DNA from 2 places in the Micromonospora sp. PTRAS2 genome. Region 1 is predicted to be linked to the other one. Evidence: riboswitches for the same ligand, from Rfam matches in the RefSeq annotation. Region 1 holds a riboswitch; the other holds the start of a gene.
What was found. A riboswitch is a leader RNA that binds a small molecule or an ion and turns the genes downstream of it on or off. The one in region 1 is predicted to bind thiamine pyrophosphate.
Positions count from the first base shown of each region.

Region 1 (15,501 bases):
GAACCCGTTCCGGGCCAGGTTGCGGGCCAGGTTCCGGCCCATCACCGCCAGCCCCGTCACGCCGATCTGCGCCGTCGCCTGTTGCGTCATCCGTACCCGCCACCTCTCGCGTCGCCTGTAGTGCTGCGACGGTATCGCGCCGCCCGCCGTACCGGGACCGGTGGTCGACGCGGTGTCACAGTGTGGTGGCGTCCGCCCCGCAGCCGCCGCCCTGATCTGCGGGTCAGCCGATCAGCGGGCGGAACGTGCCCAGGACGACGCTGACCGCCAGCGCCGCCCCGGCCAGCGCCGCCGCACCGGCGACCAGCAGCGCGTCGGCGGGGCCGAACCGCTGCCGCCGGGCGACCGTGCGCGGCGTGGCCGCGTCGAAGCCCCGGGCGTCCATCGCCACCGCCAGCCGGGTGCCCCGCCGGATCGCGCCGACCAGCAGCGCGAACGCCGTCGAGACGAACAGCCGCAGCCGGGCCACCGGGTTGCGGCCGGCGTCCACCCCGCGCGCCCGCCGGGCCATGCTGATCATCTGCCACTCCTGGCCGAGCAGCGGCACCAGCCGGAACGCCGCCAACGCGCCGATCGCGAAGCGGGCCGGGGCCTTTGCGTTCTGCACCAGCGCGTCGGCCAGGTCGGTCGGATCGGTGGTGGCGAAGACGATCACGCCGGGCAGCGCCACCGCGAGCATGCGCAGGGCCAGCCCGAGCGCGGTCAGCAGCACCCCGCTGGTGACCGCCACCGGCCCCGCCTCGACCAGGGTCCGGCCGGTGCGCTCGGCGGCGAACAGGACCAGGGTCACCACGATGCCGGCGGCGCTGAGCAGCAGCGGGGCGGCCCGGCGGGCGAGCACCCCGTACCGGATGCCGAACAGGGGCAGCACGGCCAGCTCGACGCCGATGGCGACGGCCGGCGCCACCGGGTCGAGGGTGGCGAGCAGGGTGAACGAGAAGACCAGCGCGGCGGCGACCTTCGCCACGGGGTTGCGCCGGGCCAGCGGGGCGCCGGGCACGGCCACCGGAGAGATGCTGATCACGCCGCCACCGCCCGGCGGTGCCCGGTGCCGGTCACGCCGCCACCGCGGCCGGGTCGCGGGTCAGGGTGAGCCGGCGGTCGGCCAGGGCCGCCACGAAGTCCGCGTCGTGGGTGACGGCGACGACGCCGTGCCCGCCGTCGCGCAGCTCGGCGAACAGGTCCACCAGCTCCAGCCAGGTGCGCCGGTCCTGGCCAAAGGTGGGCTCGTCGCAGACCAGCAGGCGGGGCGCGGTGGCCAGGGCCGTCGCCACGCTCAGCCGCCGCGCCTCCCCACCCGAGAGGGTGTACGGGTTCGCGCGCGCCAGCCGCGCCAGGCGCAGCCGGTCCAGCAGCCCGTCCACGGTGGCCCGGACGGCGGCCTCGCCGTGGCCGGTGCGGCGCGGCCCGAGGGCCAGCTCGTCGTAGACCGTGCCGGTGACGAACTGGTGCTCCGGGTCCTGGAAGACCGACCCGATCCGGCGGGCCAGGGCGGGCGCCCGCCAGCGGTGCGGCGCGGTGGCGGCGTCCCGCCCGGCCAGTTCCCGGGTCGCCTCGATCCGCCCCGCCCCGGGCCGCAGCAGGCCGCCGAGCAGCAGCGCCAGCGTCGACTTGCCCGCACCGTTCGGGCCGAGGACGGCGAGCGCCTCGCCGGCGCGTACCGCCAGGTCGGTCGGGGCGAGGCGGGGCGGCAGGCCGGCCCCGTCGGCGGTGAGCAGCGCCGCGCCGGGGGCGGCGGTGGCCCGCCGGGGCGGCACCGTCCGGCCGGGCACCCAGACCCCCTCGGCGGCGAGCGCGTCGCCGTGTGCGGCGAAGACGGCCTCCGGCGGCCCGTCGGCGCGGACGCCGCCGCCCGGCTCCAGCACCACCACCCGGTCGACCAGCGGCAGCGCCTCGGCGACCCGGTGCTCGACCAGGACCAGCGCGGTGTCGGCGGTGACGGCGTCGGCCACGGCCCGGCGGACCAGCGCCGCCCCGGCCGGGTCGAGGTTGGCGGTCGGCTCGTCGAGCAGCAGCAGCCCCGGCCGCGGGGCGAGCGCCCCGGCCAGCGCGAGCCGCTGCTGCTCGCCGCCGGAGAGGGCGGCGGTCGGGCGGTCCCGGTCGTACGGGAAGCCGACCCGGCGCAGCGCCTCGTCCACCCGGGGCCAGATCTCACCGGCGGGCACGCCCCGGTTCTCCAGCCCGAACGCGACGTCGTCGCCGCAGCGGGCCATCACGAGCTGGCTCTCCGGGTCCTGGAAGACGATGCCGACCCGGTCCCGGTCGGCGCGGGGGTCGACGCCGTCGACCTCGACGGTGCCCTCCTGCTCGCCCGAGTCGTCGGACAGCAGCCCGGCCAGCGCGGCCAGCAGCGTGCTCTTGCCGGCCCCGGAGGGCCCCAGCAGCAGCACCCGCTCGCTGGCCTCGACGCTCAGGTCCACCCCGCGCACCGCCCAGGCCCGCCGCCCGGCGTGCCGCCACCCGAACCCCCGCAACACCACCCGCGCCCGTACCGCCACGCCTCCCCGCCCCCTCCGCCGCCGTCGGTGATCAAGAGGTCTGCGTCAGGAGAGCGCGCTCAGCTGACGCAAACCTCTTGATCGACATGTGGAACCGCGCGCTAGATCGGGGTGCGGGCGCGGGCGGCGGGGAAGCGGTCCAGGGCGCCCGTGGTGAGCAGGGCGCGCAGGAGGGCCCACGCGCCCGCGCCCGCGATGACCGTGGCGCTGACCACGGTGAGCAGGGCGTACGGGAGGCGGTAGCCGGTCAGGTCGTACTCGGCGTTCCACACGAGGAAGTCGAACAGGGCGGCGCCGACGCCGGTGAGCGCCCCGGCGAGCAGCGCGGTCGGCAGCCGGAAGGAGCGGTAGCGGAACGCGGCGAACGCCAGCTCCGCGCCGAGGCCCTGGACCATGCCCTGCGGGATCACCGTGCCGGCCCACTGGCTGCCCAGCAGGGCGGACAGGACGGCGGCGACGGTCTCGCAGTACAGGGCCGCGCCCGGCTTGCGGATCACCAGGCCGCCGAGCACGGCCGGCATCAGCCAGACCCCGTAGAGCAGGGTCTGCGCGGGCGGGAAGAACGCGAACGCCCCCTCGGTGGCGCTCCAGACCAGGCCCCAGGCCCAGAAGATGACGCCGAAGGCGACGGCGATCACCGAGGCGACCACGATGTCGATCGTGCGCCAGCGGTTGCTGTCGGTGTGGTTCATGGTGGCTCCCAGTCCTTGACGAACCAGGAGAAGACGCACGCCGCGCCCGGTGCACCGGACGTCGACGCGGCTGGAGGTCGACCGAACTCCCTGCGCTGGCATTACCCAGATCAGGTTCGAGGGTCTGCGGGCGGTGCCCGCACTCTCAGCGCTGTGCGCTCCCCTGTCGGATGTGAAGTTGTCTCCCCGACGCTAACACCCGGGAAGATCACCGGGCAAAGTGATCTTTCCGCAGCTCACGAGGGAGGATCCCGGAACCCGGTCACCGCCGTTTCGGCGTCGTCCATCGACCCGGCCCGCTGGGCGCGATAGTGTCGCGCCGCCGAACCTCACCCGCCTCCAGGGAGCAGACCGTGGCGTCGACGACCGACAGCTCCGCGCCGCCCGCCGGCCCCGACGGGCGGGCCCCGGCGACGGGGCCGGGCGGCGGGGACAGGCCGGACGTACCCCGGGGGGAGGCGGCGTCGGGCGGGCCGCGACGGTCGCTCGGCGGCCGGATCGGCTCGGTCGAGGTGCTGGCCGCGCTGCTGGTCCTCCTGATCGTGTTCCGCGCGCCGCTGGCCGACGCGCTGTCCGCGCCCCGGCTGCAGACCTGGACGACGGTCTTCGTCTCGGTGCTGGTGCAGGCCGTGCCGTTCCTCGTCTTCGGGGTGCTGCTCTCGGCGGTGATCGCGGTCTTCGTGCCGCGCTCGTTCTGGGCCCGGGCGCTGCCCCGGCACCCGGCCCTCGCGGTGCCGGTGGCCAGCGCCGCCGGCGTGGTGCTGCCCGGCTGCGAGTGCGGTTCGGTGCCGATCGCCGGGTCGCTGATCCGGCGCGGCGTCACCCCGGCGGCGGCCCTGGCGTTCCTGCTCGCCGCCCCGGCGGTCAACCCGGTCGTGCTCGCCGCCACCGCCGTCGCCTTCCCCGGCGCACCGGAGATGGTGCTCGGCCGGGCGGTGGCCAGCCTGGTCGTCGCCATGGTCATGGGGTGGCTCTGGCTGCGGCTCGGCCGCGCCGACTGGATCCGGCTGCCGCGCCGGCCCGAGCTGGACGGGGCGTCGCGCGGCGCGGCCTTCTGGGCGGCCGTGCGGCACGACGTCGTGCACGCCGGGGGCTTCCTGGTCGTCGGCGCGATGGCCGCCGCCAGCATCAACGTGCTGGTGCCGGAGCGCTGGCTGCAGACCCTGGCCGACAAGCCGGTGCTGTCGGTGCTCGCCCTGGCCGTGCTCGCCGTGCTGCTGTCCATCTGCTCGGAGGCCGACGCCTTCGTCGCGGCGTCGCTGTCGCAGTTCTCCCTCACCTCCCGTCTCGTCTTCCTGGTGGTCGGTCCGATGGTCGATCTCAAGCTGATCTCGATGCAGGCCGGCGTCTTCGGCCGCCGGTTCGCGGTCCGGTTCGCCCCGGCGACGTTCGTGGTCGCCGTCGGGGTGGCCAGCCTCGCCGGGGCGGTGCTGCTGTGAACCGGCAGGCGCAGGCCGTCGTCCTGCTGCTGCTCGGCGGCGCGGTGGTCCGGGCCAGCGTCACCGACCTCTACCTGCGCTACGTCAAGGAGGGGCTGCGGCCGTTCCTGATCGCCGCCGGGCTCGTGCTGATCACCGCCGCCGTCATGACCCTGTGGTACGACCTGCGCCCCACGCCGCGCGGCGACGCCCACGGGGCCGACGACGGGCCCGGGCCCGGCGGGCACGCGGAGGACGACGACGGGCACGGGCACGGCCACCACGGGCCGCGCGTCGGCTGGCTGCTCCTGCTGCCCGTGCTCGGGCTGCTGCTGGTCGCCCCGCCGGCCCTCGGCTCGTACGCGGTGGGCCAGGCCGGCACCGCGCTCGCCGGCCAGCAGCAGTCGGACTACCCGCCGCTGCCGCCGGGCGACCCGGCCCCGGTCACCGTCCTCGACTACGCCTCCCGGGCCCTGTTCGAGCGGGGCGCGTCGATCGGCGAGCGGCGGGTCCGGCTCACCGGGTTCATCGCGCCCGGCCCCGACGGGCAGCCGATCCTCGCCCGAATGGTGCTCTCCTGCTGCGCCGCCGACGGCCGCCCCGTCAAGCTGGGCATGACCGGCGACGTGCCCCTGGGCCTGCCGCCCGACACCTGGGTCGAGGTCACCGGCCGCTACAGCGACCGGGTCGGGCGGGACCCGGTCAACGACGCCGAGATCCCCTACCTCGCCGTGGAGTCCTGGCGGGAGGTGCCCGCCCCGAGAAACCAGTACGAGTGACCGGCCCCGGCCTGGGTAGGCTGCCGATCATGCGGGTCGACGCGCGAGGGTTGACGTTCGAGGTGCACGCCGGCGGGCCGGCCGACGGCGAGCCGGTGCTGCTGCTGCACGGTTTCCCCCAGCACAGCGGCGAGTGGGACGAGGTCACGCCGGCGCTGCATGCCGCTGGGCTGCGCACGTACGCGCTCGACCAGCGCGGCTACTCGCCCGGCGCCCGGCCGGCGGAGGTCGAGGCGTACCGCATTCCCGAGGTGGTCGCCGACGCGGCGGCGGTGCTCGACGCGCTGGGCGTCGACGCGGCCCACGTGGTGGGGCACGACTGGGGCGCGATCGTCGCCTGGGGGCTGGCCGCCGCCCACCCCGACCGGGTGCGCACCCTCACCGCCGTGTCGGTCCCGCACCCCGCCGCGATGGCCCACGCGCTGGCCACCGACGCCCGCCAGAAGGCCCGCTCGTCGTACATGGCCCTGTTCCGCAAGCCCGGCACGGCCGAGAAGGTGCTGCTGGCGTTCCGGGCCGCCGCCCTGCGCCGGCTGCTCGGCGATGTCGGCGACGCCGCCCGGGTCGCCCGGTACGCCGACCCGATGCGCGCCCCGGGCGCGCTGACCGCCGCCCTGAACTGGTACCGCGCGATGTCCGGGAAGGACCTCGCGGCGGTCGGGCCGGTGTCGGTGCCGACCACGTACGTGTGGAGCGACCGGGACACGGCGGTCGGCCGGGTCGCCGCCCGGGCCTGCGCCGCCCACGTGACCGGCGACTACCGCCCCGTCACGCTGGCCGGGGTGTCGCACTGGATCCCCGACGCCGCGCCCGGCCCGCTGGCCGAGGCGATCCTGGCCCGCACGGCCACGGCCCGATGACGCCGGCACCGGCCGTCCGGCCGCACACCCGCGCCTCGCTCGCCGCGCAGCTCACCGACCTGGGGGTACGCCCGGGCACGGTGGTGCTCGTGCACGCCGGGCTGAAGGCGCTCGGGTTCGTCTGCGGCGGCGCGCAGGCGGTGGCGCTCGCGCTGCGCGACGTGCTCGGCGAGCGGGGCACGGTCGTGGTGCCTACCCACACGCCGGAGAACAGCGACCCGGCCGAATGGACCAACCCGCCGGTGCCGGCGCAGTGGTGGCCGGTGATCCGGGCCGAGACGCCCGGCTTCGACCCGGCGGTCACCCCGAGCCGGTTCATGGGGGCGCTGGCCGAGACCGTCCGGGGCTGGCCGGGTGCCCGGCGCAGCGACCACCCGCAGGTCTCCTTCGCCGCCCTCGGGCCCGCCGCCGAGCGGATCGTGGCCGGGCACCGGCTGGCCGGCATGCTCGGCGAGGACTCGCCGCTGGGCCGGCTCTACGACGCCGACGCCGACGTGCTGCTGCTCGGCGTCGGCCACGACTCGAACACGTCGCTGCACCTGGCCGAATACCGGCAGCCCGCCCCGCCGAGGCGACGGGAGGGCGCGGCGGTGCGGACCCAGGACGGCGGCCGGCGCTGGGCGGGGTGGGACGACATCGTGCTCGACGAGAGCGACTTCCCCCGGCTCGGGGCGGCGCTGGAGGCGACCGGCGCGGTGCGGGTCGGCCCGGTCGGCGACGGGACGGGGCGGCTGATGCGCCAGCGGGTCGCGGTCGACTTCGCGGTGGACTGGTTGGCCCGCCACCGGGCAACGGTGGCCGGCGGCCGGACAAGGAGCGACGGGACCGGCGAGACGCCGGACGGCAGCCGGGGGACGGAGGACGCATGACGGTCAGCGCCGAGGACTACCTGGCGGTGGTGACGGAGACGATCGGCCGGGTGTCGGCCAGTCAGCGGGAGGCGGTGGGCCGGGCGGCCGACCTGATCGCCGACGCGCTGCGCGCCGACGGGGTGGTCCACGCGTTCGGCACGGGCCACTCCGAGGCCCTCGCCATGGAGATCGCCGGCCGGGCCGGCGGCCTGGTGCCGACCAACCGGATCGCGCTGCGCGACGTGGTGCTGCGCGGCGGGGCCCCGGTCGACGTCCTGGGCCCGCTGCTGGAGCGGGATCCGGCGGTGGCCCACCGCCTCTACGAGCTGGCCCCGGTCCACCCGGCCGACGTGTTCGTGGTGGCCTCCAACTCCGGGGTCAACGGGGCGATCGTGGAGTTCGCGGCGCTGGTGACCGGGCGGGGGCACCGACTGGTCGCCATCACGTCGGCGCAGCACTCGGCGCGGATGGCGTCCCGGCACCCGTCGGGGCGCAAGCTGGCCGACTTCGCCGACGTGGTGCTGGACAACGGCGCACCGTACGGCGACGCGACCCTGCCGCTGCCCGGCGGCGGCGCGGTCGGCGCGGTCTCCTCGATCACGGCGGCCCTGCTCGCGCAGCAGGTCACCGTCGAGGTGGTGGCCCGGCTGCTCGCGGCGGGGGAGCCGCCCCCGGTCTACCTGTCGGCCAACATCGCCGGCGGCGACGCGCACAACGACGCCCTGGAGGCCCGGTACGCGGGCCGGATCCGCCGGGGGGCGTGACCGCTTCCGATCGGGCCCGGCCGCGCCCCGCCGCGCCCCGCCGTCCCGCGCGGGCGCGGGCGTGAATGGGTTTCGTCGTCGATCCGATCGGGCAATGGCGATGCTGCCGGCGGGCCGCACCCGCCGGCAGTACCGTCGCCCCCGGAGGTAACGCGTGTCCAAGGAAACCGAGCGGCAGCGCTGGCAGCGCAACTTCGCCGACCTGCTCCAGGAGCTGCGGGTCGCGCAGACCGGTGTGCAGATCCTCTTCGCCTTCCTGCTGACGCTGCCGTTCAGCAACGGTTTCACCAGGACCAGCGACTTCCAGAAGGACGTCTACATCGTCGCGCTGCTGTCGGCCGCCGCCGCCACCGCGATGATCATCTCCCCGGTGGCCTTCCACCGGGCGCTGTTCCGGCAGGGCCGCAAGCCGGAGCTGGTCCGCTTCGCCCACCGGATGGCCAGCGGCGGGCTCGCGTTCATGCTGGTCTCGATGGTCAGCGCGGTTTTGCTGATCACCGACTTCGTGCTGGACCGGGGCATCGCGTTCGTGCTCACCGCGGTCACCGCCGTGTGGTTCCTGACCTTCTGGGTCTTCCTGCCGTTCGCCCGCCGCAACTGGGGCGAGGACGACATCGACGACGACGATGACGACCCGCAGACGCTGACGGGCGACTGACCGCGCCCGCTGCGACCAGCGGCGACGCTGTCGGAAATCCGAAGTGCACGCGACGCTACCCCTGGGTAACAACCGGGGGTAGCGTCGCTTGTGAGTCGAGCACGTCGACGCATCCGGACCGAGGTTCGAGGAGGCAGCCGTGACCACGACGCAGAACAGCCGACCCGCGCCCGACCCGGCGGAGGGAGCCACGCCGGGCGCCGGCCCGCAGCCGGCGCAGGCGAGCGCGGCGGCGGACGACGCCGGCCCGACGCCGGCCCAGGGAAGCACCGGGCCGCTGCCGGCGGAGGCCGGGCAGGTGTCCGAGAAGGAGGCCCGGCAGGTCGCCGAGGCGGCCCGCGAGTCGGCCTGGGACCGGCCCAGCTTCGGCAAGGAACTGTTCCTCGGGCGGTTCCGGCTCGACCTGATCCACCCGTGGCCGCGCGCCGATCCGGCCGAGGACGCCCGCGCCGAGGAGTTCCTGGGACGGCTGCGCGCGTACCTGGCCGCCGAGGTCGACGGCGCGGCGATCGAGCGGGACGCCCGCATCCCCGACGAGGTGTTCCGGGGCCTGGCCCGGCTCGGCGCGTTCGGCATGAAGATCGACCGGAAGTACGGCGGGCTCGGGCTGAGCAACCTGCACTACTGCCGGGCGCTGATGCTGGCCGGCTCGGTCAGCCCGGCGATCGGCGCGCTGCTGTCGGCGCACCAGTCGATCGGCGTGCCGCAGCCGCTCAAGATGTTCGGCACCGCCGAGCAGAAGCAGCGCTTCCTGCCCCGGCTCGCCGCCGGCGAGGTGTCGGCGTTCCTGCTCACCGAGCCCGACGTCGGCTCCGACCCGGCGCGGCTGGCGACCACCGCCGAGCCGACCGCCGACGGCACCGGCTACCGGCTCAACGGGGTGAAGCTCTGGGCCACCAACGGCACCGTGGCCACGCTGCTGGTGGTGATGGCCCGGGTGCCGGCGACGCAGGGGCGGCGCGGCGGGATCACCGCGTTCGTCGTCGACGGCGACGCCGAGGGCATCACCGTGGAGCGGCGCAACGAGTTCACCGGTCTGCGCGGCCTGGAGAACAGCCTCACCCGGTTCCACGACGTGTTCGTGCCGGCCGAGAACGTCATCGGCGGCGAGGGCAAGGGCCTCAAGATCGCCCTGACCACCCTCAACACGGGGCGGCTCTCGCTGCCGGCGATGTGCGTCGGCGCGGGCAAGTGGTCGCTGAACGTGGCCCGGGAGTGGGCCGCCGACCGCGTCCAGTGGGGCCGGCCGGTGGGCGAGCACGAGGCGGTGGCCCAGAAGCTCGCCTTCGTCGCCGCCACCACGTACGGCATGGAGACGATGCTCGACCTGTGCTGCCTGCTCGCCGACGACGACCGCAACGACATCCGGATCGAGGCGGCGCTGGTCAAGCTGTACGCCAGCGAGATGGCCTGGAAGATCGGCGACGAGCTGATCCAGATCCGGGGCGGGCGCGGCTACGAGACCGCCGACTCCCTGGCCGCCCGGGGCGAGCGCCCGGCGGCGGTCGAGCAGATGCTGCGGGACCTGCGGATCAACCGCATCTTCGAGGGCTCCACCGAGATCATGCACCTGCTGATCGCCCGCGAGGCCGTCGACGCCCACCTGTCCGTGGCCGGCGACATCATCGACCCGGACGCCGGGCTCGGCCGCAAGGCGAAGGCCGGCGCGCGGGCGGGCGCGTTCTACGCGCGGTGGCTGCCGACCCTCGCCGTCGGCCGGGGGCAGACCCCGACGGCGTACGCGGAGTTCGGCCCGCTCGCCGGGCACCTGCGCCAGGTAGAGCGGTACAGCCGCAAGCTGGCCCGGTCGACGTTCTACGCGATGTCCCGCTGGCAGGGGAAGATGGAGCGCAAGCAGGCGTTCCTCGGCCGGGTGGTGGACATCGGCGCGGAGCTGTTCGCGATGAGCGCGGTCTGCGTCCGGGCGTACGCGGAGAAGGACACCCGCCCGGAGAACGTCGAGCTGGCCGACCTGTTCTGCCGCCAGGCGCGGCTGCGGGTCGACGCCCTGTTCACGGGCCTGTGGGCCAACACCGACTCGGTCGACGTGGCGGCGGCGCGGCGGATCCTCGCCGGTCGGTACGCCGCCCTGGAGGACGGGGTGATCACGCCGCCGGCCGACCTGCCCTGGGTGGCCCGCTGGACGCCGGGCCCGTCCACCGCCGACGACGTCCGCCGCCGCATCCCGCCGGAGTGAAAGGCGGGCCGGTCAGCGGGAAGCGATCGCCCAGGCCAGCACGGCCGCCAGGATGAGCCCGTTGAGCAGCGCCAGCACCAGGTACGCCTGCGGCGGGATCTTGCGGCCCCGCTTGACGAAGCTCACCAGCACGGCGGCGTACGCCAGCAGCAGCACGGCGACGACGATCAGGAAGTAGAGCACCGCCCCACCCTAGACGAGCGGCTCGGCGGCCGGCCGGCGGTCGGCCGCCGAGCTGGGCCGGGCGGCGGGCACGGCCGGGTAGCATGCGCGTATGAATCGAATCTCATCAATCAATAAGTGGGGCGCGGCGTATCGGCGTGCCGTCGGGGTGGTCGCGATCGCGCTGGCTGTCCTGGCGGGCGGGGTGGCCGTCGCGGCCGGGGCCGCCACCGCAGCGGCCACCGGCTGCCGGGTCGACTACAAGGTCACCAGCGAGTGGCAGGGCGGCTTCGGCGCGGACGTCACGATCACGAACCTCGGCGACCCGGTCTCCGGCTGGACGCTCACCTGGTCCTTCGCCACCGGGCAGCGGGTCACCCAGGCGTGGAACGCCACCGTCACCCAGAGCGGGTCGGCGGTCAGCGCGAGGGACGCCGGCTACAACGGCTCCATCGGCACCAACGCCAGCGTCAGCTTCGGCTTCAACGGCGCGTGGACCACCGCCAACCCGGTGCCGACGGCGTTCTCGCTCAACGGGCTGCCGTGCACCGGCGCGCCGACCGCCACGCCGTGCGCGCCGCCGTCCACCCCGTCGTCGCCGTCGGCCACCCCGTCCCGTACGCCGACCCCGACGCCCTCCACGCAGGCCCCCGTCACCGTCTGGCTGGCCGGCGACTCCACGGTCGCCAACCCGTCCTCCAGCGGTGCCTGCCCGGTCGGCTGGGGCAACCAGTTCGGCCAGTACCTCAACGCCAACGCGACCGTGGTGAACAGCGCGGTCGGCGGGCGCAGCATCCAGACCTGGCTGTACGACCCGAACGTCACCACCACGAAGAACTCGGCCGGCGAGTGCGTGGTCAGCCCGGAGACGTACTCGACCCGCTGGCAGGCCATGCTGAACTCCGGCACCGGGATGAAGGCCGGCGACTACCTGTTCATCCAGTTCGGCATCAACGACGGCGACCCCAACTGCAACCGGCACGTCGGCTCCGCGCGGTACAAGCAGCTGCTCGGCGTGATGGCCAACGCGGCCAAGCAGCGCGGCGCGCGCCCGGTCTTCCTCACCCCGGCCGCCGCGATCACCTGCTCGGGCAGCACCGCCGTCGGCAACCGGGGCTTCCTCACCGAGACGTTCGACGCGGGCGCGGCCAACAACGTGCCGGTCATCGACCTGCACCGGCTGAGCTACACGCTGTACAACCGGCTCGGGCTGTGCCCGAACAACGGCGACTACGGCTCGGGTGCGGTGGGCGCGTTCTTCTGCAACGACCACACGCACTTCGAGGCGGCGGGTGCCCGGCAGATCGCCGGCGTGGTCGCCACCGCGCTGCGCGACCAGCAGATCGGCCTGGCGGCCTACCTGCGCTGACGCGAGCGGTCAGGAGAGCGCGCAGGCGGCGCCGTTGAGGGTGAACGCGGTCGGCCGGGTGTTCGCGCCGGGGGTGTCGGCCAGGAAGCCGAAGCTCACCGTCGCGCCGGCCGCGATCGTGCCGTTCCAGCTGGCGTTGGTCGCCCGCACGGTGCCGCCGCTCTGCGCGTAGCTCGCGTTCCACGCCTGGCTGATCCGCTGGCCGTCGGCGAACGTCCACTGCACCGTCCAGCCGTCGACCGGCGCGGTCCCGGTGTTGCGGACGGTGACCTCGCCCTGGAAGCCGCCCTGCCACTGGCCGGTGACCGCGTACCCGACGGAGCAGCCGGTCGTGCCCGCAGGCGGCGTGGTTGCCGGCGGCGTGGTTGCCGGCGGGGTCGTGGCGGGCGGGGTGGTGGCGGGCGGGGTGGTGGTGCCGGGCGTCGGGGTGGTGGCCAGCTTCGCGGCGACGATCGGGGCGAGCCGGGCCGCGATCGCCCGGTGGCCGGCGTCGTTCGGGTGCACCGAGTCGCTCAGCCCGTCGGCCGGCAGCCACCCGGTGGTGTCCACGTAGAACACGTTGCGGTCGCCGCCGCCGGTCACCGTCGCGATGGCGGCGGCGGTCTCCGCGGCGTACCGGCCGCTGAAGGTACGCAGCGCGAAGATCGCCGCGCGCGGGTACTTCCCCCGCACGGTACGGATGAACGTGGCGTACTGGCTCTGGAAGTCCGCGCCGCTCACCCCGTGGCCGCGGTCGTTGGTGCCCAGGTTGATCACGACGGCGTCGGCCTGGTAGCGGCTGAAGTCCCAGTTCGGGCTGGTGGCCGCGTACCCGGTCTTGAGGAACTGCGCGGCCACGCTGACGCAGCCGTCGGCGGTGGCCACCAGGCAACCCCCGCCGTAGCCGAGCTGGGTGTGCTCGGTGCCGAGCTGCTCGCCGGTCAGCCAGCCGTACGCGGTCAGCGCCACCCGCGACGACGTGGTGCCCAGCGTGATGGAGTCGCCGACGAACTCGATCAGCCGGGGCCGCACCGGGGTCGGCAGGGTGGTCGCGCCCGCGTCGAGGGTCAGCCCCTGGAACACCGCGTCCCCGGTGTACGAGCCGCCGACCACCCGGTACGACACCAGCAGCGTGTGGTTGCCGGCGCGCAGCGGGGCGGGGGTCAGGTTGACGGTCCCGCTGACGTTGGTCAGGTACGTGAAGTCGGCCCCGTCGATGCTGTAGTAGAGGTCGATGGTGCGGCGTTGCCGCAGCTTGACCGTGGTGCCGGTGAACCCGGTCTTCAGGTAGGCCCCGGCCCAGTTCGGCACGTACGCGGTGCTGTTGCTCTTGTCCCAGCGGCCGACGAACGCGATGTTCGGGTCCGTGGGCGAGCCGTCACCGGTCGCCGCCCGTGCCGGCGGCAGCCCGAGGAGCGTGGCGGCGAGCATCGCCACCACGCCGACGGCGCCGGCCGCGACGATCGACCGCCTGCGAGACACGGACATGGGTCGCTCCCTCCCGGCGCCCCGGCACCGGCATAGGGCAGGCACCCCAAGGCAAACGTATCGACGCCTATCTAATCCTCTTCCTCCGGTGCGCACAACCACGGCGGGCGCGGCAGGCGCGACGGTCGTGGCGGCGCTCGCGGGCTGGCCCGCGTGGCGGTTGCCCTGCGTCACGGTCGTGGCTTCTCCGAGGCCGCCGGTCGTCCTGACCCTGCGTCACGACCTTGCCGCCCCCGACACGTCTCGTCGCCCCCTTTGCTCTGCACCCATCCACGCAACACCTGAGTTGAGCAGCCACTCGGCAAGATCACGGATCGCGCCGACGGAGCGGCGTGTGGTCGCGCTGCGTGAGTGCTGCGCATGTGGGTGCAGAGCAAAGGGTGTGGAGGGGGCGGCGGCGTCGGGGCGGCGAGTCACGTGGCGTCACGTGCCGCCGGACGTCGGCGCGGCGGGGCAGACCCTACGCGCGCCGGTGCGACCGGCAGGCCCGCCGGTCCGTCCGACGCCCGCCGGTGCGCTCCGGCGGGCCCGGCAGGCCCCACGTTCGCCGGTGCGCTCCGGCAGGTCCGGCAGGCCGGGCCGGTCAGCGGCCCGTGCGCAGGCCTAGTCGGCGCAGCTCCAGCGCCGCGAGCGCGTCGACGGTGGCGTCGTCGCCGCGCCGCCACGCCTCGGCCACGTCCGGGGCGATCCGGGCCAGCTTCCCCAACGGCTGTCCGGCCAGCGCCCGCAGGGCCAGCAGGTCCCGGCCGGCGGGGCCGGTGGCCAGCGCCTTCGCCGAGGCGGCCCGGCGCATCCAGCGCAGCCGCAGCGGCAGCCAGCCGAACAGCACCAGGCCGAGCGGGAAGACCAGCACGGCGATGCTGAGCGCCAGCGCGAGCTGACCGACCAGCTCCTGCTGGTCGCGGCCCGCCTCGGCGACGGCCCGCGCCGCGTCGGCGGCCTTCGTGAACGGGGCGGTCAGCTCGTCGCCGACCAGCGGCACCCGGCCGACCTTGCCGCCGGCCTCGGCCAGGTTGTCGGCCAGGCCGCCGCCGGCCCCCTCCAGCTTCTGCCCCGGTACGGCGAGCTTCTCCACCAGGTCGTGCACCCAGAGGGCGAAGCGGATCGCGGCGTACACCCAGGCGAGGACGAGCAGGTCGGTGAGCAACTGACGGGCGGCGGTCGGGAAGCGATCGGCGTAGATTTTCACGCCGCACAGCGTGCCACGGCCGCCCCGGCTGGGCACGGGTCGGAATTGTCAGCCGGTGCAGGCCGGGCAGGTGCCGAAGATCTCCAGGGTGTGGCTGACGTCGGCGTACCCGTGCTGCGCCGCCACCCGCTCCGCCCAGGCCTCCACGGTCGGCCCCGCGACCTCGACCGTGCGGCCGCAGACCCGGCAGACCAGGTGGTGGTGGTGGCCCTCGCTGCACCGCCGGTAGAGGTGCTCGCCGCCCGGCGGGCGCATCACGTCGATCTCACCCGCGTCGGCCAGCCCCTGCAGCGTGCGGTAGACGGTGGTCAGCCCCACCCGCTCGCCGCGCTCGCGGAGCATGGCGTGCAGGTCCTGCGCACTGTGGAAGCCCTCCACCTCGCCCAGCAGCGCGCTCACCGCGGAGCGTTGCCGGGTGTTCCGGACGGCGGTGCCTTCGCTCATGATGCCTCCCCGGCGTGACTGACCGCGTCGGCCACGATGTGCGCGACGTGCTCGTCGACCAACGCGTACGCGATCTCGCGGCCACGCCGGGAGCCCCGGACCACGCCGGCCCCGCGCAGCACCCGCAGGTGCTGGGAGACCAGCGGCTGGGCG
Region 1 covers NZ_JBSWBU010000004.1:78,370-93,870, forward strand. Annotated here, with positions in the region: gene gndA (NADP-dependent phosphogluconate dehydrogenase) at 1-90, opposite strand, end outside; gene ACVMYR_RS15355 (energy-coupling factor transporter transmembrane component T family protein) at 224-1,024, opposite strand; gene ACVMYR_RS15360 (ABC transporter ATP-binding protein) at 1,056-2,498, opposite strand; gene ACVMYR_RS15365 (ECF transporter S component) at 2,600-3,190, opposite strand; TPP riboswitch at 3,260-3,365, opposite strand; gene ACVMYR_RS15370 (permease) at 3,688-4,629, shown strand; gene ACVMYR_RS15375 (TIGR03943 family putative permease subunit) at 4,626-5,387, shown strand; gene ACVMYR_RS15380 (alpha/beta fold hydrolase) at 5,417-6,247, shown strand; gene ACVMYR_RS15385 (aminoglycoside N(3)-acetyltransferase) at 6,244-7,116, shown strand; gene ACVMYR_RS15390 (sugar isomerase domain-containing protein) at 7,113-7,862, shown strand; gene ACVMYR_RS15395 (DUF6328 family protein) at 8,017-8,520, shown strand; gene ACVMYR_RS15400 (acyl-CoA dehydrogenase family protein) at 8,660-10,717, shown strand; gene ACVMYR_RS15405 (hypothetical protein) at 10,730-10,900, opposite strand; gene ACVMYR_RS15410 (cellulose binding domain-containing protein) at 11,049-12,248, shown strand; gene ACVMYR_RS15415 (cellulose binding domain-containing protein) at 12,258-13,715, opposite strand; gene ACVMYR_RS15420 (hypothetical protein) at 14,299-14,904, opposite strand; gene ACVMYR_RS15425 (Fur family transcriptional regulator) at 14,953-15,348, opposite strand; gene ACVMYR_RS15430 (ArsR/SmtB family transcription factor) at 15,345-15,501, opposite strand, start outside.

Region 2 (15,501 bases), on a different contig from region 1:
ACGAGCAGCGGGGTGAACATCCGCTCGACGGTGCGCGAGGCGGCCAGCGACAGCCCGAGCAGGACGCCGGCCACGGCGGAGAGCGCGAAGCCGATCAGGATCTCCAGCATGGTGTCGAGCGTGTGCTCCAGCATCCGGTCGGGCTTGTCGGTGAACGCCGACAGCACCGAGCCGGGGGTGGGCAGCGCGGCGGGGTGCACCAGTTCCAGCCGGGCGGTGAGCCACCACACCGCGAACGCGACCAGCAGGCCCGCGCCGGGCAGCAGCAGGCCGTTCGCGCCGGCCCGCGCGCCGGTGCCGAGGGCGCCGCGCCCCACGGCGGTGCGGCGCTGGACGGCGGGCGGGCCCGCGAGCGCCGGTTCCGGTGACCGGAGGTCGGTCATCTTCTTCTCCTCATCCATCCGGCGCGGCGGCCGGGAACGGAACGGGGGTACGTCCCGCCGGAGGCCGGCGGGACGTACCCCTGCTGACTTGTCGGGCCGGTCAGGACTGCGGCACGAGGTTGAAGTCGATGATCTGGTCGGGGGTGATGTTCTGCTTGAGCGAGCCCGCGCCCTGGAGGATCGCGATGCTCTTGGCGACCCGGCCGCTGTCCAGCGTGCCGATCTTGGTGCCGGAGTTGTTGGAGCGGACGTACCCGGCCATCAGCTGGAGCTCGGCGGCGGCCGCCGCCGGGTTGGTGGCGTCGACGTTCTTCTTCAGCAGCTCGGCGGCCTCCTGGGGGTTCGCCAGGGAGTACTCCAGGCCCTTGATCAGCGCGGCGCTGAACCGCTTGACCATCTCCGGCTTCTCCTTGGCGATCTTGCTGGAGGTGATCAGCACGTTGCCGTAGAGGTCCTGCATCACGTTGCTGTAGGGCAGCAGGACGGCCTTCTTCTTGGTGACCGCCTCGACCGTCGGCTGGCCCACGACGAACTGGCCGATGCCGTCGACGGAGCCGGAGGCGAGGGTGCCCATCAGGGTCTGCGGCTCGCCGTTGACCCAGGTCACCTTGTTGACGTCCACGCCGGCGAGCCGGGCGTACGTCGGGAAGAGGTTGCGGACCACGGACGCCGGGGCGTCGGCGAGCTTCTTGCCCTCCAGGTCCTTCGGCGAGGCGATGTTCTTGCCCTCGACCGTCACGATGGCCGCCATGGTGCGCTGCTGGATCGCCGCGACGGCGACGAAGTCCTTGGCCTGGCCGTTGCCGAGCTGGAGCAGACCACCGGTGAGGTCGATGGGGCCGAAGTCGGCCTGACCACCGACGATGGTCTGGATCACCGCGCCCGTACCCTGACCGGGCTTGATCTCGACGTCGAAGCCGGCTTCCTTGAAGAAGCCCTTCTCCTTCGCCACCCAGGCGTAGGAGTCCCGGCCGAAGTTGCCAAAGGAAGTGAGGTACGTCACTTTCTCCAGTGACTTGCCGTCGCCGCCCTTGGCGTCGGACGCGTCCGAGTCGCTGCTGCACGCGGACACCAGGGTGAGGGCGGAGGCCAGGAGGGCCGCGGCGACCGTGCGGGTCAGCCTGTTCATCTGTGCACCATGTCCTTTCCGACCAGGGGCGATGCGCCTCCGGGCGGGTCGTCGAGAGCAACGGCGTCGACAGAGGGGGGAGCCGACGCCATCGTCGTGAGGGGACTCTTCGCCGGCACAGACTACGCAAGAGACCTGCCGGTGTAGCGAGGAGTGTGTGTTTCGGAACGGAAACGAACTGATCTCCACCCCGGACCGTTGCCTCCGGACGGCGGCGGGCTACTCTAGCTGCGATCCTGATGGTCCACTCAGGGAGGACACCGGCGATGATCCGACTGTCCGGCGTGTCCCGCACCTTCGACGGCCGGGCCGGCCGGGTCGAGGCGCTGCGGGGCATCGACCTCGACGTCGCCGAGGGCGAGTTCGTCGCCGTGCTCGGGCGCTCGGGCTGCGGCAAGTCCACCCTGCTGCGGATGATCGCCGGCCTGCTGCCGGCCACCGCCGGGGAGATCACCGTCGCCGGCACGCCCATCACCCGCCCCCGCCGCGACATCGCCATGCTGTTCCAGCGCCCCGCCCTGTTGCCCTGGCGGTCGGTGCTGGACAACGTGCTGCTGCCCGTGGAGATCTTCGGGTGGAAGCGGGCCGGGCACCGCGAGCGCGCCCGGGAGCTGCTCGACCTGGCCGGGCTCGCCGGGTTCGAGAAGCGGCTGCCGCACGAGCTGTCCGGCGGCATGCAGCAGCGCGTCTCGCTGTGCCGGTCGCTGATCGGCGACCCCCGGGTGATGCTCATGGACGAGCCGTTCTCCGCCCTGGACGCGCTCACCCGCGAGGAGCTCTCCGGTGAGCTCCAGCGGGTGCACATGACCAGCGGGGCCACCGTCGTCTTCGTCACCCACTCCATCGACGAGGCGGTGCTGCTCGCCGACCGGGTGGTCGTGCTCAGCCCCCGGCCGGGCCGGATCCGCGCGATCGTCGAGGTCGACATCCCCCGGCCCCGGACCCTCGGCCGCAACGCCCACCTCGCCGACGTCGCCCGGGTCAGCGCCGAGCTGCACGAGCTGCTGATGGAGCGCGACGTCCCCGCCGCGCCCGCCGCCTCCGCGCCCGCCGCCACCGGGGCCGGCGCGGAGGGGCGGTGACCATGCGGGTCAGCGTCTTCACCGAGCCGCACCGGGGCGCCACCTACGACGACCAGTTGCGCTTCGCCCGGGCCGTCGAGGCGGGCGGCTTCGAGGGGTTCCTGCGGGCCGACCACTACCAGTTCCTGGGCGACGACCCCGGCCTGCCCGGCCCCACCGACGCCTGGCTCACCCTCGCCGCGCTGGCCCGGGAGACCACCCGGATCCGCCTCGGCACCCTCGTCACCTCGGCCACCTTCCGGCTCCCCGGGCCGCTCGCCGTCATGGTCGCCCAGGTCGACCAGATGAGCGGCGGCCGGGTCGAGCTGGGCATCGGCGCCGGCTGGTACGAGCGGGAGCACACCTCGTACGGCATCCCGTTCCCCGCCGTCGGCGAGCGCTTCGACCGGCTCGCCGAGCAGCTCGAAGTGGTCACCGGCCTGTGGCGCACCCCCGTCGGCGAGACGTACAGCTTCACCGGCGAGCACTACCGCCTGGTCGACGCGCCCGCCCTGCCCAAGCCGGTCCAGCGGCCCGGCCCACCGGTGATCGTCGGCGGGAGCGGCCCCAGGCGCACCCCCGAGCTGGCCGCCCGGTACGCCGACGAGTTCAACGTGCCGTTCAAGAGCGTCGCCGAGACCGCCGCCGCGTACGAGCGGGTGGTCGAGGCGTGCGACCGGCACGGCCGCCCGACGTCGGGGCGGGGGCCGCTCGTCCTCTCCGCCGCCATCGCGGTGGCGATCGGGCGCACCGACGCCGAGGCGCGGCTGCGGGCCGCGCCGCTGCACGCCAGGAGCGCCCTGCCGCCGGAGGATGCGGTGGTCGGCTCGCCCGCCCGGCTCGTCGACCGGATCGGCGAGTTCGCCGCCGTCGGGGCGACCCGGGTGCACCTGCGGCTGACCAACCTCGCCGACCTCGACCACCTGGAGCTCGTCGCCGCCGAGGTGCTCCCGCACCTGGGGCACGCCGACGCTCCCGCCACTGGAGGCTGACCGCATGACCGACGTGATCGACGGGACCGAGCTGGGCCCGGTGGGCCAGGAGATCGTCTACGAGAACGACCGGGTGCGGGTGTGGCACATCCGGCTGGAGCCGGGCGAGCGGCAGCCGCTGCACCGGCACGACCACCCGTACCTGGTGATCGCCGTCCAGGGCGCGAAGAACGTGGTGCAGACGATCGACGGCACCACCATCGACGCGGACGAGCCGACCGGCGGCGTCGTCTACCGCGACCCGGGTGCCGTCCACATGCTCACCAATGTCGGGGATACGACGTACCTGGCGCGGCTGGTCGAGCTCAAGTAGTCCCAGGCCGGGCGCGTCGGGCGCGCCGCGCGGTGCCAAGGTGGCGATCGGGCGCACCGGGCCGTAACGTGCCCGACATGGCCTTTCGGACGTGGGGCAAGCCGCTGTCCACCGCGCTCGGGGTGAGCATGCTGGCCGGGGCCGGCCAGCTCGGCGTCGCGTACGGCTTCGGCATCGTGCGGATCGCCGGCGACTTCACCGACGCCACCGTCAACCGGTGGCCCGCCCAGCTCGTCTGGGTGGGCTGGTGCGCGGCGCTCGCCGCCGTGGTCGGCGCGGTGGTCACCGAGCGGCTCGTCAGCGCCGACCCGGTCACCGGCACCACGACCGGGCGGCTCGCCCTGGCCGGCGCGGCGGCCCTGGGCGCGACCGTCGTCGCGCCGCTGTGCATGCAGCCGGCCCGGGCCACCCAGCTCAACAGCGTGGACCCGGTCTGGGCGATGGGCATCTGCGCGACCCTCGGCGCGGTGGTCGGTGCCGGCGCGGCGCTCGCCGTGCTGCTGCGCCCACCGCTGGGCTGGAACGTCGCGGCGGTCGCCGGCACGGTCTGGTTCGTCGCCCTGGTCTCGGCCCTGCCGGCCCTCGCCGGCACCGGCCCGCTGCCGACCGTACGCCTGGGGGTGTTCGAGCCGGGCTGGCTCGCCGCCGACGCGGCGCAGGGGCTGGCCACCATCGTCCTGCCGTTGGTGGCCCTGCTCGCGGGCGCGGCCTCCGGCGCGTTGGCCCGCCGACGTGGGCACCCACCGCTGATCGCCGGCGCGACCGGGGCGGCGGGCCCCGTGCTGGTCGCCTTCGCCTATCTGACCGCCGGCCCCGGCGACTCGGCCGACCGGTACCAGCTCGCGCCCTACTACGGTGCCCTGCTCGCGGTCGCCACCGGCCTGCTCGGCGCCACGGCCGCCGCCCTGGCCCGCTGGCCCCTCTTCGCCCGCTCCGCCGGCGCCGACCCGCTGGCCGACGGGCCGGCCGGCGTCGATCCCGCAGCCGGTGTGCCGGCGGCCGACCTGGCCCGGGCCGGGGGCGCGCCCCTGCCCGGAGCGCTCGGCGCCCGCCCGCCCGGGACGCTCCGCGCGGCCCTGTCCGGGATGCGCGCCGCCGGCCTGACCAGGGGACGCGGCGTCGGCCTGCCCGGCTCGCCCCGCGCGGGCGGGCAGCAGGGCGCGATCGAGCCGACGGACATCCTCCGGCCGCTGCCGACCGGGCCCACCCCGCCGGTGGCCGGCGACGCTGACGGGCCCGACGGCCCGGCCGACCTGGCCGCCCCGCCGGGCGTGACCACGGCCCGCCGGGTCCCGGCGACCATCGGCGACCCGCTGCCGGACGACCGCACCGGCGACGCCGCCCGCAGCGGAGGCCCCCGCAGTCGGGGCGACGAGGGCCGGGTCGGGGTCGACGGTCCGGCGGGCGCTCCCCCCGCCCACTGGGAGTGGCCGATGGCCTCCGGCACGACCGCCGCCCGATCCACCGACGCGGCCAGGCCCACCGACGCGGCCGGGACCGGCGAGGCGACCAGGACCGGCGAGGCGGCCAGGACCACCGACGCGGCCGGGACCGGCGAGGCGACCAGGACCGGCGAGGCGGCCAGGACCACCGACGCGGCCGGGACCGGCGAGGCGACCAGGCCCACCGACGCGACCGGGACCGGCGGGGCGACCGATCCGACCCCGAGCGGCGGGGTCGTCGACACCACCCCGGCTGGCGAGCCCGCCGCCGCCCAAGCCGGCGAGCCCGTCACCTTCACCCGAGCTGGTGGGCCCGCCACCTTCGCCGAAGCCGGCGAGGCCGCCGGCCCCGCCCAGGCCGGTGAGGTCGCCGCCGCGGGTCAGGTCCCCGCCGCGTCGGCGGGCGAGGCCACCAGCGTGAGCGGGACCGGCGAGGCCGCCGACCCGGCCCTGACCGGCGGACTGAGCGGCCCGGTCCCGACCGGCGGACTGAGCGACCCCGTCCCGACCGGCGAGCTGATCGACCCGGCCCTGACCGGCCAGGCCACCGAGCCGGCCCTGCGGCCCCGCCCCCGGCTGCCCCTGCCCGACCTCGACCAGGCGGCGAGCTGGGACGCGTTCGGCAACGCCGCCCGGCGGTTCGCCAGGCCGGCGTCCGAGCGCCACGTGGTCGGCGAGACGCAGCTTCCACGCAGTGAACCGGTCGAACCGGGCGAACCGGGCGGGCTCTGGCAGGCCGCAGCGAGGACGACTGGCGCGGCCCCCGCCGACGGGGCGGGACCGGCCCCGGCCGGCGAGCCCGATGCCGCCCTCCCCGCAGATGCCGGTACGTCTCCGGAGGACGCGCCCGCCGGCCGGTCCCGGCTCCTGCGGCCCCTCTTCCGGCGCGGCCGGACGCGGGCGGGAGACGACGTGGGCCCGGCGGCCGAGCGGGACGACCGCCACGACCCGGAACCGCTGCCGGCGCAGGACGAGGAGTACGTCGACTGGGTCACCGGCCTCGCCCGCCCCGTGTCGGGCGAGGACGGTGGGTCGACGGACGCCGACCGGCGCTCGCTGCGCCCCTCCGGCCGGCACCACCGGGACTGACCCCGCCGCCATGTCGGCGACGTGGCGGGGTCAGCCCCGGCGGGACACCCCCACGTCGCCGACATGGCGCCGGGCTCCGGGCGCCACGGGCGCCGCGCGTCGGGCGCAGGGCTCCGCGCGTCGGGCCCCGGGCGCCGGCAAGGCCAGCCGGCGGGGCGCGGGCGGGCCGGGGTCAGGCCAGCGGCAGGTACACCCGGCCGCCGGAGGAGACGAACTCCGCCGACTTGTCCTGCATGCCGCGCGCCGCGTACTCCTTCAGCTCCTGGGTGATCTTCATGGAGCAGAACTTCGGGCCGCACATCGAGCAGAAGTGCGCGGTCTTCGCCGGCTCGGCCGGCAGGGTCGCGTCGTGGTACGACCGCGCCGTCTCCGGGTCCAGCGAGAGGTTGAACTGGTCGGACCAGCGGAACTCGAACCGCGCCTTCGACAGCGCGTCGTCCCACGCCTGCGCGCCGGGGTGGCCCTTGGCGAGGTCCGCCGCGTGCGCCGCGATCTTGTACGCGATCACGCCGGCCTTCACGTCGTCCCGGTCGGGCAGGCCGAGGTGCTCCTTGGGCGTGACGTAGCAGAGCATCGCGGTGCCGAACATGCCGATCATCGCCGCGCCGATCGCCGACGTGATGTGGTCGTACGCGGGGGCGATGTCGGTGGTCAGCGGGCCGAGGGTGTAGAACGGGGCCTCGTGGCACCACTCCTGCTGGAGGTCCACGTTCTCCTTGATCTTGTGCATCGGCACGTGGCCGGGGCCCTCGATCATCACCTGCACGTCGTACTCCCAGGCGATCCTCGTCAGCTCGCCGAGGGTGCGCAGCTCGGCGAACTGGGCCTCGTCGTTGGCGTCGGCGATGGAGCCGGGGCGCAGCCCGTCGCCGAGGGAGAACGTCACGTCGTAGCGGGCGAGGATCGCGCACAGCTCGCGGAAGTTGGTGTAGAGGAAGTTCTCCTCGTGGTGCGCCAGGCACCAGGCCGCCATGATCGACCCGCCCCGGGAGACGATCCCGGTCACCCGGTCCACGGCCAGCGGCACGTACGGCAGCAGCACCCCGGCGTGCACCGTCATGTAGTCGACGCCCTGCTCGGCCTGCTCGATCACCGTCTCGCGGAACACCTCCCAGCTCAGCTTCACCGGGTCGCCGCCGACCTTCTCCAGGGCCTGGTAGATCGGCACCGTCCCGATCGGCACCGGCGAGTTGCGCACGATCGCCTCGCGGGTCTCGTGGATCCGCTTGCCCGTGGACAGGTCCATCACGGTGTCCGCGCCCCACCGGGTGGCCCAGGTCAGCTTCTCCACCTCCTCGGCCACCGAGGAGGTGACCGCCGAGGTGCCGATGTTGGCGTTGACCTTCACCAGGAACGCCTTGCCGATGATCGCCGGCTCGCACTCCGGGTGGTTGACGTTGAGCGGCAGGACCGCCCGGCCGGCGGCGATCTCGTCGCGGACGAACTCGGGGGCCATCCCCTCCCGGATCGCCACGAACTCCATCTCCGGGGTGACGACCCCGGCCCGCGCGTACGCGAGCTGCGTCGGGCGCTTCCCGTCCGCCCCCGCGAGCGGGGTGCCCGCCCCCCGCACCGGCGCGACGTCGCCGCGCCCGGCGATCCACGGCCCGCGCAGCGGCGGCAGCCCCACCTCGGGGTCGGAGCCGGGGCCGGAGGTGTCGTAGAGCCGGACCGGCGGGTTGTCGCCGGTCAGGTCGACCTCGGCGAACGGCACCCGGACGTCCGGCCGGGCCCCCTCGACGTAGACCTTGCGTCGTGCCTGCATGACTGCCTCCCAGGTGGTGGTCAGGACCAGCCGAAGTGGTCCAGCGGGCCGCGTCCCGCGCCCAGTTCCCAGTCCCGTGCGCCGGTCAGCGCGCGGGTGACGTACTCCTTGGCGGCCGCGACCGCCGCCGGCACCGGGTCCCCGGCCGCCAGCCGCACGGCGATCGCCGCCGAGAACGAGCAGCCGGTGCCGTGGCTGTGCCGGGTGCGCACCCGCCGGGCGCGCAGCAGCGTGGTCGCCCCGCCGCCGACCAGCACGTCCACCGACTCGCCGGCCGCGTCCACATCGCCGCCGGTGACCACCACGTGCGCCGGGCCGCCGGCGGCGAGGGCCTCGGCGGCGGCCACCATCTCCTCGACCGTGGTCACCGGGCGTCCGGTGAGGGCGGCGGCCTCCGCGCAGTTCGGCGTCGCCACCTCGGCGTACGGCAGCAGCCGCTCGACCGCCTCGACCACGCCGAGCCGGTGCCCGCTGGTGGCGACGAGCACCGGGTCGACGACGAGGTGCGGCAGGCGCCCCGCCCGCGCGGCGTCGGCGACCGCCTCGGCGACGGCCGGGTTGCCGAGCATCCCGGTCTTCACCGCCCGCACCCGGAAGTCGCCGAGCACGCTGTCGAGCTGCTCGGTGACCGTGCGCGGCGGCAGCGGCAGGACGGCGTCCACGCCCCGGGTGTTCTGTGCGGTGACGGCCGTGAGGACGCTGGTGCCGTACGCGCCGAGCGCCGCGAAGACCTTGAGGTCGGCCTGGATGCCGGCGCCCCCGCCGGAGTCTGAGCCGGCGATGGTGAGCACGGTCGTCGGGGTCACCTGGTCGCCTCGCTCGCTCGGCGGTCGGTGGTCGCGTCGGTGGTCGGGGTCGCGGTCGGGACTGTGGCGGTGGTTGCGATGGAGGGCTGCGCGCACGATTGGCCGGCTCGCGCCTCGGCCCAGGCGGTCGTCAGCGTGGCGGCTGCCTCGGCCGGCTCCGGGGCGCGCATGATCGCGCCCTGCACCGCCACCCCCGCCGCGCCTGCCGCCAGGCAGGCGCGCACCTGCTCCGGGGTCTCGATGCCACCGAGGGCGAGGACCGGCACGGGGCTGAACCGGATCAGCTCGCCGAGCCGCCGCGGCCCGAGGGGTGGGCCGTAGCCGGGCTTCGACCTGCTCGGATACACCGGGGAGAGGGTCGCGTAGTCCTCGGTGGTCAGTCGCGCCAGCTCGGCCGCGTCGTGGCAGGAGCGGCCGACGAGCCAAGTGCGGGGACGACCGGCGGGGCCGGGGCGATCAGCGGGGCCGGGGTAGCCGGGGCGACCGGCGGGGCCGGGGCGGTCGGCACGGTCGGCGCGATGGACCGGTTCGGCGAGGGCGCGGTCGGGGTGGTCGGGGCGCGGCGGCGGGTACCGGCCGGCGGCCGGGAGGTGCACGGCGTCGCCGCCGAGCGGGTCGGGGCCCGCCACGATCAGGGTGCCGCCGGCCTCGGCGAGGATCGGGCGCAGGTCGGCGGCGAGCGCGGCCCGCTCGGCGCGGGGCAGGTCCTTCTCCCGCAGCACCACCCAGCGCACTCCCCCGGCCACGGCACCCGCCACCACCCGCACGAGCGCCCCCGGCGCGCTCCCTCCCGTGGCGTCCCCTCCCCGATCGGCGAGCAGGACGACGCCGCAGGGCGTCGGTGGCAAGATCTTGGAAGATTCCGGCCCCTGGAGGGGCCATTTCCTTCCAAGATCCGCAAGGGGCGGGGTGGGGGGTGGGGTCATAGGACGGGCCTTCCCTCGTCGGGGGTGGAGGCCAGCGCGTGGAAGCGGCGCGGGATGCGGCCCGCCCCGGCCGCCAGGCGGCCCGCCTCGACCGCGTACCGCATGGCGCTCGCCATGGCGACCGGGTCGGCGGCGCGGGTGACGGCGCTGGCCAGCAGCACGGCGTCGCAGCCCAGCTCCATGGCCAGCGCCGCGTCGGACGCCGTGCCGATTCCCGCGTCGAGGATCACCGGCACGTCGACGCTCTGCCGGATCAGGCGGATGTGGTGCGGGTTGTTCACGCCCAGGCCGGAGCCGATCGGCGCGCCCGCCGGCATCACCGCCGCGCAGCCGACGTCGGCGAGCCGCCGCGCCAGGATCGGGTCGTCCGACGTGTACGGCAGCACGGTGAACCCGTCCGCGACCAGGGTCTCGGCGGCGCGCAGCAGCTCCACCCCGTCGGGCAGCAGCGTGCGCTCGTCGCCGATCACCTCCAGCTTCACCCAGTCCGTGCCGAACGCCTCGCGGGCCAGGTGGGCCACCTTCACCGCCTCGCCGGCCGTGTAGCAGCCGGCCGTGTTCGGCAGCAGCCGCACCCCGCACCGGTCCAGCAGGTCGAGCAGCCCGCCGCCCATGCCGGGGGCGGTGTCGACGCGGCGCAGCGCGAGCGTCACCAGCTCGGTGCCGGACGCCCGGATCGCCTGCTCCAGCGCGTGCAGGCTGGCCGCGCCGCCGGTGCCGAGGATGAGCCGGGACCCGAACGTCACGCCGCCCAGCTCGAACGAGGAGCCCTCGTGGGACATGTCGTCACCCGCCCTGGGCGGCGCTGAGCACCTCGACGTGGTCGCCGTCGCGCAGCGGGGTCGCCGGCCAGCCGCCGCGCGGCACGACCTCGCCGTTGACCGCGACGGCGAGGCCGCGCCGCTGGTCGGTGACTAGGCCGATCGCGTCGGCCACGGTCGCGCCGGCGGGCAGCGTACGCCCGGTGCCGTTCACCGTCAGTTCCATGTGGGTGCTCCTCCTCGGATGCGTCCTCGGCCCGCCACCGGGACGGGATGCGCCGGGCCGGACGCGATCGGCCGGGCCGGCGGCGGCGCGGTCGGACCGGTGACGCGGATCGGTGACGCGGATCGGTCGGGTCGGTCGGGGCGACGACGGTCAGCCGGGCAGTCGCTGGCCGGCGAACCGTTCGGGGGTGCAGGGGGCGAGCAGCGGGTCCGCCGTCGTGGGGGCCGTCGGCCCGGTGACGATCAGGTCGGTGACGAGGTCCGCGGTGACCGGGGTGAGCACGATGCCGTGCCGGTGGTGGCCGGTGGCGACGAGCACGCCGGGCCGGCCGGGCAGCGGCCCGATGATCGGGGCGTTGTCGGGGGTGCCGGGGCGCAGCCCGGCGGTCGCCTCGACCAGCTCGTACTCGGCCAGCTCGGGGACGAGATCCACGGCGGCGCGGAGCAGCCGCAGCACCGCCCCGGCGGTGACGTCGGTGTCGGCGCGTTCCTCGACGGTCGCGCCGACCACCACCTCCCCGTCCTCGCGGGGCACCAGGTAGACGGGTTCGCCGTCGGCGTACCCCCGGACGACGTGCCGGAAGCCCGGCGGGCCGCCATCGGGCGCGCGCAGCCGCAGGATCTGGCCCTTGACGGGCCGGACCGGCAGCCCGGTGAGGGCGGCGGCCCCGCAGCCGGCGGCAACGACGGTGACCCTGGCGTCCAGGTCGGACAGCGCCCGCACCGCGCCCGTGACGAGGGTCGCGCCGGCCCGCTCGGCGGCGGTGCGCAGCGCCGTGACCAGCCGCCGGGGGTCGACCTGGTGGTCGCCGGGGGCGACCGCGCCGCCGCGCACCCGGGTGGCGAGCGCCGGTTCGCGGTCGCGCAGCTCCGACGGGCGCAGTGGGCTGATGGGCAGCCCGAGGTCCCGCTGGTACGACCAGAGCCGCTGTGCCTCGGCCAGGTCGTCGCCGGTGAGCCCGACGACGAGGGTGCCCTCGGTGCGGTATCCGAGGTCGACGCCGCTGGCGGCGGTCAGCTCGGCGGCGAACGCGGGCCAGCGGGCGGCCGAGGCGACCAGCAGCCCGGTCAGCTCCCGCTCGCCGAAGTAGGCCTCGGCGACCGGCGACAGCATCCCGGCGGCGACGTGGGACGCGCCCGACCCGGGGGCCGGGTCGTGCACGGTGACGCGCAGCCCGCGCGCCGCGCACCGCCACGCGACCGCCAGCCCGACGGCCCCGCCCCCCACCACCGCCACGTCGGCAAGGAAGGGCCCCCTGTTAACGCTTTCTGCATAGGAAGGGTCCCTTCCTAACTCGTCGGCGCGGGCTGGCACCTCGGCGCGGGCTAGCACGTCAACGCCCCGAGCAGCTCGGCGGTGGCCCGCGCGGGATCGGCGGCGGCGGAGAGCGCCCCGACCACCGCCACCCCGTACGCCCCGGCGGCGCGCAGCGCCGGCACCGCTGCGGCGGTCACCCCGCCGATGGCGATCACCGGCACCGCCACGGCCCCGGTCACGGCGCGTACCCCCTCGGGGCCGATCGGGTCCGGCAGGCCAGCCTTGGTGTCGGTGGCGTGGCAGGGGCCGACGCCGAGGTAGCTGGCCCCGCCGGCCACCGCCTCGGCGGCCGGCCCCGGTGCGCGGGCGGTCGCGCCGAGCACCGCGGTGGGGCCGAGGACCCGGCGGGCCGCCGCGACCGGCAGGTCGTCCGCGCCGACGTGGCCGCCGGCCGCGCCGACCGCGAGCGCCACGTGCAGCCGGTCGTTGACCAGGCACATCGCTCCGTACGGGGCGCACAGGGCGACCGCCCGCCGGGCCAGGTCGTACGCCTCGCGGTCGGTGGCGTCGTCGGTGACGCGGACCTGGACGACCAGCTCGGCGCGGGCCACCGGCAGGGCGGCGCGCAGCACGGCGAGCGGGTCCCGCCCCGGCCGGGTGTCGGTGATCAGATGCAGTCGCCCAAGGGACGGCACGGCAACTCTCCTCCCTGCGCCGGCATTACCCGGATCAGGTTCGACGGTCGGGGGCTCCAGCCCCCCTCTCAGCCCGGTACACCGGGCTCCCGTGGGTTACGTCCGTGTCACCGTACGACGAATCGGCTGATCCGCCAAGGGATCCGACCGGTGGTCCAGACCACGGTCAGCCGGCCGGCGAGCCGCTTCTCCCCATTCCTCCGCATGCGCCGGATAGGTCGATCGCCGATACCGAATCGTTACACGCCGACGCCTTGCCGGAAACGAGTCCAGCGGCGCTAATTTGTTCAACCGATCGACATATTTCGGCGCGTGGCCTCGGCGTGGCCCGCACCGACCTACCGGTACGCGGCCCCTGGCGTGGTCGCGCACCCGATCCGACCGGTGAGCGGCCCTGGCGTGGCCGCGCACCGACCAGCGGTACGCGACCCCCTCGCGTACCGGTCCGACAGGTGCGGGCCCGGCCCGCACCGACGTTACAGGTGCCTGGGCCCTGGTCTGACCCAGGCACCGCACCGACCGGGGACGGTCTGCGGCGAAGTCCTCCCCGAGCCCACCACTGTCCAGCTCGGACAAAAGGAGCATGGAGTGTCTCCATCCCGCCGCCGCCGCATACCTCGCGGCATCCTGAGTTCCTCACTTCTCAGCCTGTCCCTCGTCGCCACCGGCCTGGTCGCCGGCACCCCCGCGCAGGCCGCACCGGCCGCCGCGCAGGCGGCGCCCCTGGCGGCCCCCGTAGCGGCCGCCGCCACCGACCCGTTCTCGGTGCTCGTCTTCTCCAAGACCGCCGCCTTCCGGCACGACGCGATCCCGGCCGGCATCGCCGCGATCCAGAAGCTCGGCGTCGACAACGGCTTCACCGTCGACACGACCGAGGACGGCGCCGCGTTCAACGACGCCAACCTCGCGAAGTACCAGGCCGTGATCTGGCTGTCGACCACCGGTGACGTCCTCAACGCCGACCAGCAGGCCGCGTTCGAGCGCTACATCAAGGCCGGCGGCGGCTACGCCGGCGTCCACGCGGCCTCGGACACCGAGTACGACTGGCCCTGGTACGGCAAGCTGGTCGGGGCGTACTTCAACAACCACCCCGCCAACCAGCAGGCCACCGTCAAGGTCGAGGACCACGCCCACCCGTCCACGGCCACGCTGCCGGACAAGTGGTCCCGGTTCGACGAGTGGTACAACTTCCGGACCAACCCGCGCGCCAACGTGCACGTCCTGGCGAGCCTGGACGAGAAGTCCTACACCCCGGGCAGCGGCGCGATGGGCGCCGACCACCCCACCGCCTGGTGCCAGGACTACGACGGCGGCCGGGCCTGGTACACCGGTGGCGGCCACACCCAGCAGTCGTACGTCGAGCCCGAGTTCCTCACCCACCTGCTCGGCGGCATCCGCACCGCCGCGGGCGTGGAGAAGGCCGACTGCGGCGCCTCGAAGACCTCGAACTTCGACAAGGTGACGCTGGACAGCAACACCAACAACCCGATGGAGCTGGACATCGCTCCGGACGGTCGGGTGTTCTACGCCGAGCGTGACGGCCGGGTGCAGATCATCAAGCCGGACACCAGCAACACGGTCACCGCGACCAAGCTGGACGTCTTCACCGGCAACGAGGACGGCCTGCTCGGCCTCCGCCTCGACCCGGACTTCGCCACCAACAAGTGGATCTACCTCTACTACGCGCCGGCCGGTGGCGGCCCCCGCAACTACCTGTCCCGGTTCACCGTCAACGGTGACGCCATCGACAAGGCCACCGAGAAGGTCGTCCTCCAGGTCGACACGCAGCGCAACACCTGCTGCCACGCGGGCGGCAGCATGACCTTCGACTCGAAGGGCAACCTGTACCTGGCCACCGGCGACAACACCAACCCGTTCGAGTCGAACGCGTTCACGCCGATCGACGAGCGGGCCGGCCGGCAGGACTACGACGCGCAGCGCAGCGCCGGCAACACCAACGACCTGCGCGGCAAGGTGATCCGGATCCACCCGGAGGACGACGGCACGTACACGATCCCCACGGGGAACCTGTTCGCGCCGGGCACCGCGAAGACCCGTCCCGAGATCTTCGGCATGGGCTTCCGTAACCCGTTCCGGATCGGCGTCGACCAGAAGACCGACACCCTCTACGTCGCCGACTACGGACCGGACGCCAACTCGGCCAACCCGGACCGCGGCCCCGAGGGCCTGGTGGAGTGGAACATCGTCGCCACCGCCGGCAACTACGGCTGGCCGTACTGCACCGGCAACAACAAGGCGTACAACGACTACACCTTCCCGAACGGGCCGAGCGGGGCGAAGTTCAACTGCGCCGCGCCGGTGAACGACTCGCCGAACAACACCGGCCTGACCAACCTGCCGCCGGCCATCCCGGCGACCGTGGACTACGGCTACGCGGGTGACCCGCGCTTCCCCGAGATCGGCGGCGGCGGCGCCCCGATGGGCGGCCCGGTCTACCGGTACGACGCCGACAGCACGTCGGACCGCAAGTGGCCGGCGTACTACGACGGCAAGGCGCTCCTCGGCGAGTGGAACCAGTCGAAGATGTACACGATGCAGGTCAGCCAGGACGGCAAGTCGCTGATCGACATCAACCAGCTGCTCACCGGCATGACCATGGTCCGCCCGATGGACTTCGAGTTCGGGCCGGACGGCG
Region 2 covers NZ_JBSWBU010000003.1:358,864-374,364, forward strand. Annotated here, with positions in the region: gene ACVMYR_RS12415 (ABC transporter permease) at 1-383, opposite strand, end outside; gene ACVMYR_RS12420 (ABC transporter substrate-binding protein) at 484-1,512, opposite strand; gene ACVMYR_RS12425 (ABC transporter ATP-binding protein) at 1,779-2,594, shown strand; gene ACVMYR_RS12430 (LLM class F420-dependent oxidoreductase) at 2,597-3,565, shown strand; gene ACVMYR_RS12435 (cupin domain-containing protein) at 3,570-3,878, shown strand; gene ACVMYR_RS12440 (hypothetical protein) at 3,956-6,409, shown strand; gene thiC (phosphomethylpyrimidine synthase ThiC) at 6,582-8,174, opposite strand; gene thiD (bifunctional hydroxymethylpyrimidine kinase/phosphomethylpyrimidine kinase) at 8,195-8,980, opposite strand; gene ACVMYR_RS12455 (thiamine phosphate synthase) at 8,977-9,828, opposite strand; gene ACVMYR_RS12460 (thiazole synthase) at 9,903-10,688, opposite strand; gene thiS (sulfur carrier protein ThiS) at 10,693-10,893, opposite strand; gene thiO (glycine oxidase ThiO) at 11,044-12,129, opposite strand; gene ACVMYR_RS12475 (thiamine phosphate synthase) at 12,219-12,845, opposite strand; TPP riboswitch at 12,840-12,948, opposite strand; gene ACVMYR_RS12480 (ThuA domain-containing protein) at 13,434-15,501, shown strand, end outside.
Region 2: linked by a shared signal. The riboswitch ahead of ACVMYR_RS12475 (thiamine phosphate synthase) and the one ahead of ACVMYR_RS15365 (ECF transporter S component) in region 1 are both predicted to bind thiamine pyrophosphate.